2 regions of the Shewanella sp. SM101 genome follow, and region 2 is predicted to be linked to the other one. Evidence: riboswitches for the same ligand, from Rfam matches in the RefSeq annotation. Region 2 holds a riboswitch; the other holds the start of a gene.

Region 1 (8,972 bases), on a different contig from region 2:
TTTTTCCATTGATAACGACTTATGCATTAACAAATTCATTATCATGGAGTTATAGCTATTTAGCCGTAGGTTTAGTGGCGTTCGGTACAGTCATTATTACCTTGTTCACTCATTTCTCTATTTGCGAGCAATCTTCTACAACACAAGAGAAACAACAGTCTGAATGGAATCTCGGTATTATTAGTGGAGGTATTGGTTTATTTTTAGGAATGTTGGCTTTATATACTTTTTTAACTTGGGCACCTTTATTTGTAAAACAAAAATTTGATATTCCGTTTGAAGATGCCGGTAATATTATTACCCAGTATTGGTCCGCTGCGCTAATTGGGGCGTTAATTTCGACTGTGATTGTGACTCGTGTAAAAATTCACCATTTCTTAGTCGGTATTATTGCTTTAGCTATGGTGATCACCGCTGCCATTGTCAGTACCAATAATCTTAATTGGATAGCTTATTTAACCTATGGTTACGGTTTTGTGTGTGCCGCGCTTTATAATGCATTTATTGCTTATGGCGTGTCTTTTGTAAAAAAAGCCAGCAGCAAAAATGTGTCATATATTCTTATTAGCGGAAGTGCTGGGGCGATGTTTAGCCCAGCCATCAGTTCTTTCTTTGAACGTATTATCGGATTACAAACAGTGATGTATGTGATACCTCTGCTTTACGCAGCGATATTTATGCTATTGATCGTTTCAAGTCGGATGAAATCGGCTATGGAACAACACTCTCCATCGGTAAGTTAATTTACCTGTGCATCCATCCCACACTCGGTTGTTAAATTAAGTCGAGTGTGGGTTATGTTGAAAGCGGTTATATACCTGCTTCAACAAATTTCTTGAGTGCGTTGAGATCACAAATCCGAATGCCATCTTTTTTCCGCTCAATTAAGCCTCGTTCCTCAAGATTTTGTAGCGCCCGACGGTAGACTCGGTCGGTAGTACCAAATCGTTCAGCCTCTAAATAGCGTTTACTAAAGCCATCTACGGGCAAGTCATTTAAGTATTCATGGTAAATATCAAATGCCACGTTATAACTGATGGGATAGAGCAGTCGTCGAGTAAAAATATCCACTGTGTCTTGGTAGTCAATCGCAATTGCACTAGCGAAAAATAGCGCGAGTTGAGGATGCTGACCGAGGCAATGTTGTAGTTTTTCAGCGCTAATCAACATGATTTCTAAGGGTTCACTGGCAATAATGTCTAGTTGACAGTGGTACTGGGTGAAGAACTCCATTTCGCCAAACAGTTGTGAATCACAATCAATAGTACCTAATTGAAAACACCGACCATTTCTCGCGGTATGGCCGAGTGATACGCGACCTTGCTTCACCAATACAAGTGATGCCATCGCTTCCCCCTGCGTCATGAGGTGAGCGCCTTTTTTGAGCATTTTTATTTCGCTGATGCAGCTAAGTACAACCGCTTCAATAAGTGGATAATCTTGCTCCCATCGCTGGCTATAACGCCCTTTCGATAAAGGTTTTAGCTGCATCGACTATGATCCTCTTACTGTGTTCGAAATTGCGACCTTCTATAGCATTATCATGATAGGCGGTCAAATGGACGAAAGGATTTAGGCGGCTACTAAAGATATTTTCATCATACGGACTGAAGGGCAGTGGTTTTCGCGACATTTAATTGAATCGCAGAGATAAGAGTGCCCACTTTTTATTTCCGTCATGTATACTAGGCGCCGCCAAGGGGTGTTTGTTGTGCATTAATGTTACTCTGATTTTAACGTTAACGGCTGCAAACTGAGATGTCATCTGACGAACCCTTAGAACCTGATCCGGCTAATACCGGCGTAGGAATGGGCCAATCAACAGCACACTTCTGAATCGCTTATTCGTTGCCGGATCTCAAACATTATATTTGAGGTCCTATGTCAAACCGTAAAACGTCAAACCATCAATCCCCATTTTCAACCGTATCGCCAAGCTTATTTTTAGCCCGAGCGCCGCTGGCATTAGCCATCGCCGCAGCGCTGAGCACCCCTGTTTTTGCACAAACCGACGCTATCGATAAACCCGATCCCAGCACTGAGATGGAAGTCATGGTGGTGACGGCGGATTTTCGCAGTTCAAGCTTAGAAAAAATGCCCTCCAGTATTACCGTTATCGACAGTCAAAAAATTCAAGATGAAAGTGCGCAACACTTTGAAGATTTGCTTAATTCTATCGCCAATTTTAACTGGTCAGGTGGAAGCTCTCGGCCGAAATATTTTCAAATTCGCGGCGTAGGTGAGCAAGAGCAATACCAAGGCGCACCTAATTCTTCCGTGGGTTACATCATAGATGATATCGATTTATCCGGTATTGGTATGGTGTCGAGCATGTACGATTTACAGCAGGTCGAAGTGCTTCGTGGACCGCAGGGGACGCGTTACGGCGCGAATGCCTTAGCGGGATTGATTTATCTGAAGAGTAATGATCCCACCGATGTGTTTGAGCATGGCGGTGAAGTGTCGTTAGGCGATGATGATTTACGCACTTTTAGCGGTTTCAGTTCAGGCCCATTAACGGATTCTGGCAAGCTGCTTTATCGTGTGTCAATGCAGCAACATCAGCAAAATGGTTACTACGATAACCTGTATTTAGGCCGTGATGATACCAATGGTCGCGATGAATTCAGCGGCCGCGCTAAGCTGCGCTGGTATGCGACAGATGATTTGCAGTTTGATTTAACTGTGCTGCATGCCGATTTTGATAATGGCTATGATGTGTGGAGTTTAACCAATTCACCAACCCAGACAACATCGGATCAACCGGGTGTCGATAGCCAACGCACCACAGGCGCGGGTTTTAAAGCGACCTATTCTGGTGCAGAAAACTTCGAATTAACTTCGTTAACCTCTTTTGCGAATACCGATCACCATTACAGTTACGATGGCGATTGGGCTAACTCAGAATATTGGGCCTCTAAGCAATGCAATGATGACAATGGCAATCTGGCGCCGTGTCAATACGATTATTTTTGGGATAAAACGGGTCAGCGTAAAACCGCGTCGCAAGAGTTTCGCCTAAGTTCTACCGAGCAGGGCCGTATTTTTGCAGAGAGTACTGATTGGTTGCTTGGTGTGTATGCCATGAATCTGAAAGAAGATAACCAATTGTATTCTGAATACAATGCTTCGCCGGATGAAGTCTTAGACTCAGAGTATGAGGCGACAAACTATGCACTGTTTGGTCAGCTCGATACGGATTTGGGCTCAAATTATGCTTTATCTGTGGGGCTACGTTTAGAGCGCCGCAACAGCCATTACTCTGATACGAATAACGATAATTTCGACCCGAGCGAAACCATGTGGGGCGGTCATATTGCTGTGAGTAAAGTGCTGAACGACTCGCACAATGCTTATGTCCGAGTCGCACGCGGTTACAAGGCGGGCGGTTTCAACATGACTTTACCCGTCGAATTGAACGATAAAAAAGAGTTTAGTACTGAGACGCTCTATAACTATGAAATCGGCCTTAAATCCCATTGGTTAGCGGGACTTATCGATACTAATTTGGCGCTGTTCTATATGGACAGACAAGATCAACAGGTGGCTGCATCACAGCAAGATCCCGATAAACCACAGCGTTTTATCTTGTTCACTGAAAATGCAGGCAGTTCGAATAACTATGGCGCTGAGTTAGATGCAACCTGGTATGCCACGGATAATCTGCAAGTTTACTCAAGCTTAGGTTGGTTAGAAACGGCCTACGGTGACTACCAGTATCAGGATAAATATGGTACTGAGGTGGATTTAACTGGCCGCGATCTGGCCCATTCTCCACATCTTACCTACAGCCTTGGTGGGACTTATCGTGCTAATTCGGGTTGGTTTGCTAACCTGAATCTTAGCGGTAAGAGTGAATTCTATTATTCAGACAGCAATGAATCCCGCTCTGAACCCTACACTATCGTCAATGCCCGCGTAGGTTATGAGGCGAGCGCATGGTCGGCATATTTGTGGGGACGCAATCTGTTTAATGAAGAATACGGTGTGCGTGGCTTCTATTTTGGCAATGAGCCAGATAACGGTTGGGCGGAAAAGCAATATATTCGTTACGGCGATCCGCGTCAGATTGGCGTAACCTTTAACGTTAAGTTTATGTAATAGCTCATTTTAAAATGAGCATAATCATTTAAGTGTTAACTGAACTGTAGCCCAGTATTTGGGCTACAGCCTTACTTCAGAATATCAAGGAATTAAAATGAAACTGACCGCAGAAATTAGCATGTATCCCTTTAATGAAAATTACCTCGATCCTATCAAGTGGTTTATTGGCCGCGTGGATAGTTATCCCAATATCGAGCGCGTGACTAATGCGATGGCAACTCAAGTGTGCGGCGATTATTTAGATGTGATGACTATGCTGGCGACCGAGATGCAAGCGGCCCATGAGAAGTGGGGCAAGGCGGTATTTGTGTGTAAGTTTATCGGTGGTGAGCTGAATTTAGCCCACAGCGAATAATGATTGACCGCCATGTAAGCGACAAATAGGCAATGAGAACAACACTATGACAGATTTATGGTTAACCTTGGTCGAGAGCGTTAATACGGCCTTTGGTGAAGTCCATGTGATGACCGTATGGGAAGCCCTCGCGGTATTGTTGGCGATGGCATATTTACTGCTGGCGATGAAGGCCAATGTGTGGTGCTGGGCGGCGGCCTTTGCCAGTACCGCCATTTACACTGTGTTGTTTTGGAAGGTGTCGCTACTGATGGAGTCTGTGCTTAACGTCTATTACATGGCGATGGCGCTCTATGGATATTGGCTCTGGACCCAAGGTGGTGATAAGCATCAAGGCGTAAAAGTGACCACTTGGCCATTGAAAACCCATTTAAAGTTGATCGCACCGACGGGCGTGATTTCGCTTTTGGTTGGTCACGGCATGGCGACGTATACCCAAGCCGCATTCCCGTATCTAGATGCGGCGACAACCTGTTTCGCCGTGATGACGACTTATTTAGTGGCAAAAAAGGTACTTGAGAATTGGCTTTATTGGGTGGTTATCGACATAGTGTCGATTTACCTTTATCTCAGCAAAGGCTTGATGCTGACATCCTTGTTATTCGTGCTTTATGTGGGTCTGGCGGTCGTGGGGTATTTCCTGTGGCGAACCGCGTTAGCCGACGCCCGTGAAGCTAATACCTTGAAGTTACTCAGTTAATGCTCGATATAAACGCCTCGATGCAGCGCTCAGCAGGCGAGCCATTCAAAGCACTTTACCCCATACTCAAAAGTGCAGGGCTAGTTAACGTGTTAAGTATTCATGAGCTTGCGGGCGGCTTAAGTAATCACAACTATAAAATCACTACGCCCACAGGCAGTTATGTGCTGCGGGTGAATGCGGATGCGGCGGACAGTTTTTGCAACCGCCAGCAGGAGCGTTTTTACTGGCAGCAATTGGCTCAAGCTAAACTTGCTCCTGAACTGTTGTGGGTGAGTGAAGATGAGCGTTATTACCTCAGTGATTTTATTGAAAGTGATTATATTGAAAGTGACGATCTTGAAAACGAGGTCTTAATCCACTGGCCAGCGTTAGAGCGCCAAACGAGTGCTGCTGATTTTGTGCTGGGGCAATCGACGTTTAACTATTCACAGTTTCCGGCAGCAGAACAAGAAACGCATCCTAACCAAGCCCATTGTTTGCTATTGGCGTTATTGCTGCAATTACGCGATCTGCCTACAGGGCCTTATGCTATTAGTATCACTGAGCAGTGGCAGGAATATCACCAGCAAATGCTTGTCTATCAGGCTTCTGCAACATTTAGTGAGCCTGTATTAAGGCGAGCTGTGCCATTGAAGCAGGGTAGTGATATTGGTGATAGCAATACTCACGATTGGAATGAGCGGGTGGCTAAGCTGCTTGCAATTCAAATCGAAATCAAACATTGGTGTGATGAGTTAGCAGCCTGCATAATCAAGCCACAGTTTTGCCATCGCGATCTTAATCCCCATAATTTGTTACTTAAAAATAACCGCTTGTGTTGTATCGATTTTGAGTATGCGACGGCGTCGCATCCACTGTGTGAGTTGGCTGTAGTGTTAGCGACCCATGCGTTAACGCCCTATCAGCAAAGTGTGTTGGTGAAACAGTATCTGAGTGGACATCCTTATGTTACTGCACAAGCCGTAACGGCAGTGCCTGCTGCTATTGACATGTATTGGGTATTTGCTTGTTACTGGGCATTATTGATGGCAGCGCAAACAGAACCCAGTCGTAGCGCCGACTACCTTGCTTGGTTTGATAGCTTCTGGCCGCTGATCACCCCCAAATAGTCATTATTGCGTGTGCTTAGTTTCCATCTGATGATAATGGTTCAGTCCCTTATGGCATTGACCGCGCTATGGTGGGACATGCGGGTATAACATACTGAAAACCTTTATTAGATAAACTTGTTTGATATAAAAAGCAACTTTATATAGTCTCAAGCGTCTTATTAGCAACAATTCTAGGATGGATTATTCAGTATGAAAAAAGGCGTGATGCTACTTGTGTGTCTCTTAGGCTTAAGCGCCTGCTCCACTAAATTCAGTTACCATTTCCTCGACTGGGCCATCGGCTGGGAGCAAGAGGATTATGTTACCTTAGATAAATCTCAGCAAAAGGCATTCGATTCCCTCATTGAAAAATTTGTCATTTGGCACCAATCCAAAGAGTTAGCTCATTATGTGGTGCAATTGACCGAAGTCGAAGGCCTCATAAAAACCAATACGTTAACGCCAGTGCTATGGGCAGACCATGTGAATATTGCTAAGCGGCATTGGTTTCGATTGTTTGAGTTCGCCTTGCCCGAGCTTCTACCTATTATAATGTCTTTGTCCGATGAACAGGTGAAGCAGATCCTCACAAAATTACGGGAGGAAGAGCAGGAGCTCGTTAAAGAATTTGCGGGAAAAACCCCTGAACAGTTACAAAAAGATGCCGATGAAAACCTTCAAACCCAATTTGATGATTGGCTTGGAAGTGTAACTGCGGAGCAAAAAGTGCTTATTCACCAATATAATCAACAGCGTTTATCTACCTTAGATATGTGGCTTGAGTACAGGCACGAATGGTTACGCCAGTTTGAGGTTGCACTGGGTCAGCGTGCCGATAAAGCATTATTAACCGAGCGTTTAACCTTGCTGATGACGCAGCCCGATGAGCTTAAGTCAGAACAACATAAAGTGTTTTTACGTAAAAATACTGAGGCATTTGGGACTTTGCTGTTGGCAATGAATGCGAGCTTATCGGAGCAGCAGTCTAAGCATTTTTATAAAAAGTTAGGTGGACTCATTCAAGATCTCAAGGAACTGAATCAGGAAGCGATTGAAAAAGAAGCCTAGGCCATGAAAGATTTATTACCTTGCTAGGGTCTATTCCTGCAAGCCAATAAATCAGCCTACTAACGACTAAATAGAGACCTTATGCCACTCGTATCCCTTTATCAGAAACTGCTCAATATGAGCCGCTATTTCGAAGGCTTAGCACCATTAGCCCTTAGGATTTACCTTGCACCTGTGTTAATACAAGCAGGCTATAACAAGCTCGCTCACTTTGAAGATACGGTTGCTTGGTTTGCCAATCCCGATTGGGGCTTAGGTCTGCCAATGCCGGCGTTAATGGCAGGACTGGCGGCGGGAACTGAGTTCTTTGGCGCTATCTTGTTACTGCTTGGGCTCGCGACGCGACTGATTTCAATCCCTTTAATGATCACTATGCTGGTCGCCGCATTGACTGTGCATTGGCCAAATGGTTGGTTAGCGATTGCCGATGGTAGTTCTTGGCTAGCCAACGACAGAGTGCTTGAGGCAGGGGATAAACTGATAAAAGCCAAAGAGTTATTGCAGGAGCACGGTAACTATGACTGGCTGACCAGTTCAGGTAATTTTGCTGTGCTTAATAATGGTATTGAGTTTGCGATCACCTATTTTATTATGTTGCTGGCGCTTTTTACCTTAGGCGGTGGTCGTTACACTAGCCTAGATTATTTCATCGCTAAGCGCTGTGGGATTAAGTAAGCTTTTCTTAAACGGGCCCAATTGTTAACTGCATCAGATTTTCAAGCGCATTTAATTTTGCAGCCCACTCGATTGTTAAGTGCACTCAACAAGTTAAATCCCACTCAAGCGGTGGGATTTTTTTATGCCTCTTTGTCAGCAATTTGCTATGCTTGAGCGCAATTTATATCGAACTAGGATAAGAACTTGGACGCTATTGAACTTTTACTCACTCGCCAATCAACCCCACGATTAACTGCTCCTGCTCCAGATGCGAGTCAATTAAAAATCATCTTAGATGCTGCCATTCGTGTGCCAGATCATGGCGCCTTAGCGCCATGGGAATTTATTATTGCCGCAGGACAAGGGTTAGAGACCTTGGCAGATATCTTTGTTGAGGCAGCGAAAGCGAACGGCGCCGATGAGGATTTTGTCAATAAAGCTAAGGGTATGCCAATGCGTGCGCCTATGGTGATTACTGTCGTGGCGAAAACGCAGCAACATTCCAAAGTCCCCGTACTTGAACAGCTCATTGCAGCGGGTTGCGCGACCATGGCGATGCAGCAGGCTGCCTTCGCCTTAGGTTTAGGTGCCGTGTGGCGTACAGGGGATTTTGCCTTTGATGCGAATGTGAATGTTGCTTTAGGTCTTGAGCCACACGATCAAATTGTCGGCTTTTTGTATGTGGGGACGCCAGCCGTTACCGCTCCCAAGAAACCGCAAAAGGACGGCAGTCAGTACGTCCGTTATTTATAAATCCGCCTCTTTTTTTAGTGGAGAAATTCTATGCAAGTTGCGCGTACTCCTAGACTCATCCTGCGGCAGTTAACCCCAGCCGACGCTTCTTTTATGTTAGTCTTGCTCAATAGCCAAGGCTTTATAGAGAATATCGGGGATAGAGGAGTACGCACACTTGTGCAGGCTAAGGATTATATCGTCAATGGACCGATGAAAAGTTATGCCGAGTGCGGTTTTGGTTTTTATGCTGTAGTGCTCG
Region 2 (8,972 bases):
AAGATATTCAGCGTAATCATCCCCATAAAGGCCAATCAATAGAGCGTGAAACTTTTCTGCTAAAACAGATAGTGTTGGAATGTTTGTAAGTTATATCACTTTCAAATCATGTGTTTAATATATGATTTTATTTCACACATAACTGAGTGAGCAGGGTTTGGTTAGCGATTAAACGTCGTTATTTCAACCTGATCTTTTAAGCTGATACTGCTTCGAGCCTGTGGCTGACAACAGTAGATGTTTAATGCTATTTCTCATTCTTTTGCCGCAGCAAGGAAGGCAATGCAGATTATTTTATTGACCCACGAACGCGAGTTAAGCCGCAAAACAAATACTGGTCAACTCGCGTTAGCCGCATTCCCTGAAGAGGTGAAAAGTATCGTCTGGTCGAGAACGGCACCTGATAACGATTTAGTGGCTATGCTGGCATCGCAGCAGGCTAAACTGTTGTTTCCAGCAAGTGAAACTGAGCCCGCTTTGCCCACTGAACATAACTACTTAGATACGGATTTAGCTGAGCCAGTGCTCTCGAATGCACAAATGTTGTTAGCGGCAGCACAATCTACAGTGATAGCAGAACAGCGAATGCCGAGCCAAGTGGTGATTTTAGATGCAACCTGGCAGGAGGCACGTAAGATGCTGCGCCAGAGCCCCTATCTGAAAACGGCTGCACGAGTCAGTTTGCCACCACTTATGCCTGAATCCGCTTTTATATTGCGGCGTAATCAGCAAGAAGGGGGCTTGTGTACCGCAGAATGTATTATTGCGCTTTGGCGCCAGTGTGGCAGAGCAGAACAAGCGACGCTATTAGCGTCGCTGTTTGCTGAATTGAATAACCGTACTTGATTGCAGTGTTTGAGAGAGTGTTCGAGGAAGTGCATGAATAGATAATTAACGACTTTTAGCTTTGACCCATAGATAAATCACCGTCAGTTGAATCACCATCTGTTAAGTCATAGTCATTTAAATCAGAGCCAGTTAAATCACCATCAGTTAAATCACCATCAGTTAAATCATAATCATTTAAATAACAGTCAGATATATACACAGAAAGTGACTCATGGCACCGCCAAGCACGAACAAATGCCAAATGGCATGGTTAAATGGAATGCGTTTACCGACGTAGAACACCACTCCTAAGGTGTAAAATAACCCGCCTAAGATTAATAGATTAAAGCCTACCTCTGACATCGCCGCCGTTAAATCGCCCATCACAGTGACACATAGCCAACCCATAGCGAGATACAAGACTAAGCTTAACTTTTTGAATTTGTGAATAAATAACGTCTTAAATAGGATCCCACCAATTGCAAGCGACCAAATGGCCGTTAAAATCACTATCGACTGCGTGCCTTGTAAGCTTATCAGCATCAAAGGTGTGTAAGTTCCTGCAATTAAACAGTAAATAGCGCAGTGATCGGCGATCTTCAGTTTATGTTTCCAGCCTGAATGGCTAACGCTGTGATATAACGTCGAGCATAGGAAAAGCACTATGATGCTCGCACCATAAATGGTTACGCCCGTAAGTTGAATTGGCGTTAGGTGATCTTGACCTTTAAGCAGCATGAGCACCAATGCCACAATCCCCGCAATGACACCTAGGCCATGGGATACACTGTTAGCGATCTCTTCTTTGATACTATATGGTCTAGATTTTACCGGGTTTTTAACTGTGTTTGGCTGTTCGGTAACACTTTGACTCGACATGGTAGATACACACTCGTAAACGATAATGACTGAGTCTATCAGTTAGAAAAATAAATCACCATATTTAAGCGTACACTTGTAAGCTTAAGTTTATGGTTGGCTTCTATTTTTCATCTTTTAGATTTTTAATGCTGTCTTGCACTCCCATCAGTGCATCGCATTGATGATGCTACTCGCTTCAAGACGTGAGATTTAACATTCAATTTAGCGCGATTATGATCCCAATTCCCAGCCTTATTTGTCTTAACTGGCAAGTGGCTTATCAAGCACTGGCGTAAAGTACTGTGCTTGTAGCAGGTTGCATTCGCATTGAACTTTGCTCTGTTTGCCTCCTCTAATCTGCGTTGAGCACTCGTAAGTAAATGCAATCAATAGATAATTCGCTTTCAATATTCACCAACCCGATATTGGATTGATATTGATTAGAGTGCAATCGTTCCACGTTAAGCATCATTGAAATCAATGGATACTATACAAAACCTAAGGATGGATTTTGCCTTTTCAACATCAACCCAAGGCCGCGCCTTTATTGACAGCATCTCATACAGCGATAGCGATTGGAGATGATGTCGATAGTGCTTTGCTGATTTCGGCCATATCGCCAGAAGGTGAGACTTTTATCGCCTTTGATCATCAGCTCGGTGAACTGGATGCTGCTCAAACGCCTGTTTTTACCACTAATGCGGAGCCATTAGCGTTCAATAGCGGTGCAGGCTTTTTAGTCACTGAGCATGACACCCAAGCTATAGACCAAGAGCAAGCCCAAGATTTGGTACTGCAAGAAATCCGTGCTGAACATCAAGATCAAGATAAATTGGTTTCTGAATCTGAATCTGAATCCAAACCTGAACTGTCTAGGACGATACAAACTAGTGCTCAGGGATTGGGGACGGGATCCGTTTTGCGTGCTCGTCAGCCGTATTTCAAAGGATTCAGTTTGTTATTTTTTGTGCTCTTAGTGCATGCGTGTTTATTTTTACTTATCTGCATTTTGTGGCGCCCGCAGTTAAATCCCTTTGGATTGAAGGAAATAGAAAGCCGTGGCCCTAAAGTGACAGCGATCAAGGCTTACTTTATTTATGCTCCCGTGGTAGAGAAAGCCGAAACCTCGGAGTCCAAAACCTCGGAGTCCAAAACTGAGATCAAGGCCGAGGATAAGACTGAAGCGACAAGTTCTGTTACGCCTACAATTGTTCCCACACCTCAAACTCAAGTGAAGCCTCTGCCAATACTTGAAAAGGTCATGCCTGAAACAATAGCACCCGAAAAGGCCGTCTCTGAAAAAGTAGAGTCGGAAAAAGTGAACCCAGATACGGTTAAACCGAACATCACTCAATCGAGCCAATCTCAATCAAAGAAAACTCAATCAATTGCCCCAAGTGATGAACAACCCACTGAAACGATGGCAACAAAACCAACGAATACGTTGGATACCTCAGAATTAAAGCCGCAGCTTGGCGCTAAGAGCTCGCCTGCAGCAGAAGGTGAGAGCACAATAGCGACAAGCTCAAGCATGAGTTTATTCACCCAGCAATATTTTGAACGTCAGCGCGAGCAAGCGCTCGATGCTCTCGTCATTGAACAGGCCGATAAGTTCACCCGGAAATCGAATATGAGTGAAATGAGCCCAGAGATGGAGGTGCTATTTGTCCCTAATGCTGATGATTTCGGTGGCACAACGAGTCTAGACTTACCCTTAGACCCAAATCGTATTGTGCGTAAAGGGGATACTTGTTATCGCGTGGTACAAGTCGGCACTCAAGTTAATCCTAACGCCGAAAATTTAGGTTTTCCCATTAACTGCAGTGGCAAAAAAATCAATCAAGCTATTGATGATGCCATTCAATCTCGATTAAACAAAATGATGCTCAAACCCCATAAATAGTGACTTTCTTTTATGATTTATTTTCATGCTAATTATAGATTTTTTGGTTTCATTTTATTTAATCAATTAAAAACAATTAATTATGAATCTTTATTTTGGATTGGTGGTTAAGATTTTTAATTGCTTTTTTCCTTGTTTGTTGCTGCCGCTTCTGTCTATACTGCGCACTCATCTTGTCGGAGTGCCTCTTGGCTGAGACCGTTTATTCGGGATCCGTTGAACCTGATCAGGTTAAAACCTGCGAAGGAAACAAGCGTAATAACACACATTAAATCGCCAAAATAGACGGCTTGAACACCTGTTAACTCAGCAGTGTTTTAAGCCTTAATGTTTAGATTTAATCGTTATTGAGCAGGGTAACTCAATTTTTGAAGCCAGTGTTGGCCACAAAAGTTGATTGCCATGTCCAGCTATCAACAACTCAATTCTCCAGACAAGCAACTCCATTTTTTAACGTGAGATTGCTTATGTCCAGTTCAAACCCAAACCCAGCTGTAGCTGCTATTTCTAGAGAAAGCACATCGCTAGAAGTGACAGTGCCTAGTCAATCAACCGTGCCTAAGGCACCGAGTCGCCGCGAAACCCGCGCGCAGGCCCAAGCCTTTATCGATACGTTAGCGCCGCTGCAACATCCTAATTCACAAAAGATTTACCTCGAAGGTTCCAGTGTCGATATACGCGTTGGCATGCGGCAAATCCTGCAGACTGACACCCTTGTCGGCGGCACAGATGATGCGCCTATCATGGAAAAAAATCCGCCAATTCGAGTGTATGATTGCGCCGGACCTTATTCCGATCCTGAGGCCGACATCAATGTACGTCTAGGTCTTGGTAAATTAAGACAAAACTGGATCCTAGCCCGCAACGACACAGAGCAATTACCCTGTGCCACCTCAGATTTTACCCAACAAAGACTCGCTGACGACGGTTTAGACCATCTGCGTTTTGAGGCGGGTTCGAGTGCCATTGTCCGCCCACGCAGAGCACTGCAGGGCAAACGAGTTAGTCAATTACACTATGCCCGTCAAGGGGTTATCACGCCCGAAATGGAATATGTGGCGATCCGCGAGAACATGGCACTTGCGCAAGTACAGGATGAAATCCTCAATCGTAAAGCCAAGGGCGAAGCTTTTGGTGCCTTAGTCGGCGAACCGATTACCGCTGAATTTGTCCGCGCCGAAGTTGCCCGTGGCCGCGCGATAATTCCGCTGAATATTAACCATCCCGAAGCCGAACCTATGATCATCGGGCGTAACTTTCTGGTGAAAGTGAATGCCAATATTGGTAATTCTGCGGTGACCTCTTCCATCGAGGAAGAAGTGGAAAAGCTCGTTTGGTCTACCCGTTGGGGCGCAGATACTGTCATGGATTTATCCACGGGTCGTTATATTCACGAGACCCGTGAGTGGATCATCCGTAACTCACCGGTGCCCATCGGCACTGTGCCGATTTATCAAGCGCTGGAGAAAGTGAACGGCGTGGCAGAGGATTTAACCTGGGAAGTGTTCCGCGATACCTTGATTGAACAATCTGAGCAAGGTGTTGATTACTTTACGATTCATGCTGGTGTACTGCTACGTTATGTGCCGATGACGGCTAAACGCGTTACTGGGATCGTTTCCCGCGGCGGTTCAATCATGGCCAAATGGTGCTTGAGCCATCATAAGGAAAACTTCCTCTACAGCCATTTTCGTGAGATCTGTGAGCTTTGCGTTGCCTACGATGTATCCCTGTCTTTAGGTGATGGTATGCGTCCAGGCTCAATTGCCGACGCCAATGATGCCGCCCAGTTTGCAGAGCTTGAAACCTTAGGTGAGCTAGTCAAAATCGCATGGGAATACGACGTACAAACCATTATCGAAGGGCCGGGACATATCCCGATGCAGCTCATTAAAGAGAACATGGACAAGCAGTTAGCTCACTGCGATGAAGCGCCGTTTTACACGCTTGGCCCGCAAATCACCGATATCGCCCCTGGGTATGATCATTTCACCTCCGGCATAGGCGCGGCCATGATCGCTTGGTACGGCTGCGCTATGTTGTGTTATGTCACGCCAAAAGAACACTTAGGATTACCGAATAAACAAGATGTTAAGCAAGGTTTGATTGCTTATAAGATTGCTGCCCACGCCGCCGATGTGGCCAAAGGTCATCCGAGTGCGCAAATTCGTGACAATGCGCTGGCAAAGGCGCGGTTCGAATTCCGCTGGGAAGATCAATATAATTTAGGACTCGATCCTGAAACCGCGCGTGCTTATCACGATGAATCTTTACCGCAGGAATCCGCTAAAGTCGCGCATTTTTGCTCTATGTGCGGCCCTAAATTTTGTTCGATGAAAATCACCCAAGATGTACGTGCCTATGCCGCTGGCTTAGAGGCGGCACAAGCGAAAGCGGAGCAAGTTGAAGCGGCTGCCCAAGCCATGCAAGTCACAATCAAGACGCCGCAGGAGTTGGAAGCGGCAATGGCGCTAAAATCGGCACAATTTGCTGCTTCGGGCGCCGAGATCTATCACGTGAAAGACAAGCTTGTCGCCGAAGCAGAGGAAGCCTAATTATGTCGGGTATTCATGGGGGTAATTCGCCCATGAATACCGCTCGCCCCGCATTTGTTTGGACCATAGCCGGTTCAGACAGCGGCGGCGGTGCCGGTATTCAGGCGGACTTGGCCACGATTCAAGATTTGGGTTGTCACGGTTGCAGCGTGATCACCACAGTGACGGCGCAAAGCTCAGTGGCGGTCACTTTAGTTGAGCCCGTATCAGCGGCGATGTTAATGGCTCAGCTGACGACTCTACTTTCCGACTTGCCACCCAAAGCAATTAAAATCGGCTTACTGGCAGATCAAACTCAAGTGGCATTGCTGGCAGATTGGATCGCGAGTTTTAAAATCCAGTATCCATCTGTGCCTGTGATTGTCGATCCAGTGATGGTCGCCAGTTGTGGCGATGCATTAGCAGTAGATAACTGTCAGGATATAAAAAGTGCGGCCAAATCAGCCTTAGATTTTAGGCCTTTCAAAGGTTTAATCGAACTTATCACGCCCAATGTGCTTGAACTTAGGCGGTTAACTCACAGTGATGTTTCGACCAAATCGCAGTTCGTTGCTGCAGCACAGGCTTTATCCCAGAGTTTAGATTGCAGTGTGCTCGCTAAAGGGGGCGATGTGAGCTTTGGCAGCACTGACATTCTTGCTGATACTCATGCTAAAACTCACGATAACACTCATGCTCAAACTCAGGCTAATGTTCATGTTAGCACTCTCGATAGCAACGGCTGGGATTTTGAGCTTGCCGAGGATTATCTGGTTTGCCATCAAGTACGCGCTAGCTCTGAGCTGCATCAAAATGGGCGTTTCTGGTTGGCAAGCCCGCGGGTTAATACCCGTCATAACCATGGTAGCGGCTGTACTTTGTCATCGGCCATTGCCACCGTGTTAGCGCAGGGTTTTGTATTACAAGATGCGGTGGTGGTTGCCAAAGCCTACGTGAGTCAAGGCTTAAGCGCGGCGATTGGTTTAGGGCAAGGTCCAGGGCCGTTGGCCCGTACGGGGTGGCCCAATGACTTGTCCCGCTATGCAAAGATAAGGCTGTGTGATGGCAATTTTATTAGTCATCAACTCAACCAACACCTTGATATTATAAGTGATTTAGTTGCAACAGCTTTATCTGCAACAGATCAGGCAACCGCTCAGGTAAGAATAGCCTCGACGCCACCTCAAAATATTTTATCCCACGGTTTTAAAGTGCTCGATGCCGATCTTGGTGTTTACCCTGTTGTGAGTGACTTAACCATGCTGGAGAGTTTGTTAGCTGCAGGCGTTAAAACCTTGCAGTTACGGATAAAAACCGACATCAGCGAGTTATCTAGTGCAGCGCTAGCCGAATCTGATTTAGGCAAATGTGAGTCAGGTAAGTCTGAGTTGGTTGGCTCTGAATTAGAAGCACTAATTCAAACGGCCATTGCCTTAGGTAAGCATTTTAATGCACAGCTTTTTATTAATGATCACTGGCAGTTAGCGATAAAATACCATGCCTTTGGGGTACATTTAGGCCAAGAAGATCTCGCCGTTACCGACTTAGCGGCCATTCAGTCGGCAGGGCTCGCATTAGGTATATCCAGCCACAGTTATTTTGAGTTGCTACTGGCGCATCAATACTCGCCATCCTACATAGCGCTTGGGCATATATTCTCAACCACGACGAAGCAAATGCCTTCGGCGCCCCAAGGGCTCGCAAAACTTAAACATTATGTGGCGTTACTCCAAGACCACTATCCCTTGGTCGCCATTGGCGGCATCGACTTAGCTAATCTGGCAAAGGTGAAAGCCACTGGGGTCGGCAATATTGCTGTGGTGCGCGCAATAACCGAGGCTCAGGATCCAGTCGCAGCATTTGCAGAGTTGAGCCAAGCGTGGGAGCAATGTAACTTGTCTGAAGAACTGGCTGTAAAGCATGAGTTGGTTGCTAAGCATGAGTAAAAACCAACCGCTTGCTCACGCAGAGGTTCTTTGCGACGGTACACAAAGCGCTCATACACTCAGTGATTCAGATTTCATGCGTTATTCTCGGCAAGTCTTATTGCCAGAGGTCGGTGAGGCAGGGCAATTGCAATTGGTCGACGCCAGCGTTGTTATTGTAGGGCTTGGCGGCTTAGGGCAATTGGCGGCGCAGTATCTGGCTTGTGCTGGCATTGGCAACTTGACCTTAATCGACATGGATAAGGTTGAAGTTTCGAATCTACCAAGACAATTGCTATTCACCGATGCCGACATTGGACTCAATAAGGCGCGAGTTGCCAAGCAAAAGCTCAAAGGCTTAGCGCCGCAGTGCACTGTTACTGCCCATGAAACAGTATTTAGTGCTGAGACATCAGCTCATCACTTCGCTGAGGTTTTACAATTAAAACAACAGGGTAAAAGAGTGCTCGTGCTTGACTGCACTGATAACTTTGCGACCCGCCAAGCCATTAATCGCAGCTGTATCGAAGCTGCTTTACCTTTAGTCAGCGCGTCAATCGCAGCATTTAGCGGCCAATTGTTTGCAGTCGATCAAGTGCAGTTCCCCTCTGGTGGTTGTTATCACTGTATTTTCCCCGCACAGACGAGAGTGTCACAGAGCTGCAGTACCCAAGGCGTACTTGGTCCGAGCGTGGGCGTGATGGCGTCAATGCAATCTTTGGTGGCTATTATGCAACTTTTGTTGAATATGGATAGTTGTAATGAATCGAAAAGTGCCTTGTTGGGGCGTTTTTGGCGCTTCGACGCTAAATCACTTTCATGGACTGCGGCGATATTAACGCGGGATCCCCATTGTGACATATGTGGCCCCAAAGGGGCTTATCTATCATCAAATAAAGATAATCTTGAGGTTTGATATGA

What was found. Region 2 has a riboswitch for thiamine pyrophosphate ahead of thiC (phosphomethylpyrimidine synthase ThiC). Riboswitches for the same ligand answer to the same signal wherever they lie in the genome.
Region 1: another riboswitch for thiamine pyrophosphate. It lies ahead of L5M38_RS15895 (TonB-dependent receptor); the one in region 2 lies ahead of thiC (phosphomethylpyrimidine synthase ThiC).

Annotation. Positions count from the first base shown of each region.
Region 1 covers NZ_JAKKRH010000029.1:16,516-25,487, reverse strand. Annotated here, with positions in the region: gene tsgA (MFS transporter TsgA) at 1-743, shown strand, start outside; gene L5M38_RS15900 (Crp/Fnr family transcriptional regulator) at 811-1,491, opposite strand; TPP riboswitch at 1,689-1,827, shown strand; gene L5M38_RS15895 (TonB-dependent receptor) at 1,882-4,101, shown strand; gene L5M38_RS15890 (hypothetical protein) at 4,199-4,459, shown strand; gene pnuC (nicotinamide riboside transporter PnuC) at 4,506-5,159, shown strand; gene L5M38_RS15880 (phosphotransferase) at 5,159-6,271, shown strand; gene L5M38_RS15875 (DUF6279 family lipoprotein) at 6,464-7,321, shown strand; gene L5M38_RS15870 (DoxX family protein) at 7,403-7,996, shown strand; gene L5M38_RS15865 (NAD(P)H nitroreductase) at 8,183-8,731, shown strand; gene L5M38_RS15860 (GNAT family N-acetyltransferase) at 8,762-8,972, shown strand, end outside.
Region 2 covers NZ_JAKKRH010000004.1:103,217-112,188, reverse strand. Annotated here, with positions in the region: gene L5M38_RS03515 (NUDIX hydrolase) at 1-89, shown strand, start outside; gene L5M38_RS03510 (tRNA-uridine aminocarboxypropyltransferase) at 283-846, shown strand; gene L5M38_RS03505 (hypothetical protein) at 902-1,048, opposite strand; gene trhA (PAQR family membrane homeostasis protein TrhA) at 1,024-1,707, opposite strand; gene L5M38_RS03495 (hypothetical protein) at 2,201-3,592, shown strand; TPP riboswitch at 3,760-3,858, shown strand; gene thiC (phosphomethylpyrimidine synthase ThiC) at 4,060-6,147, shown strand; gene L5M38_RS03485 (bifunctional hydroxymethylpyrimidine kinase/phosphomethylpyrimidine kinase) at 6,150-8,072, shown strand; gene L5M38_RS03480 (HesA/MoeB/ThiF family protein) at 8,065-8,967, shown strand; gene thiS (sulfur carrier protein ThiS) at 8,969-8,972, shown strand, end outside.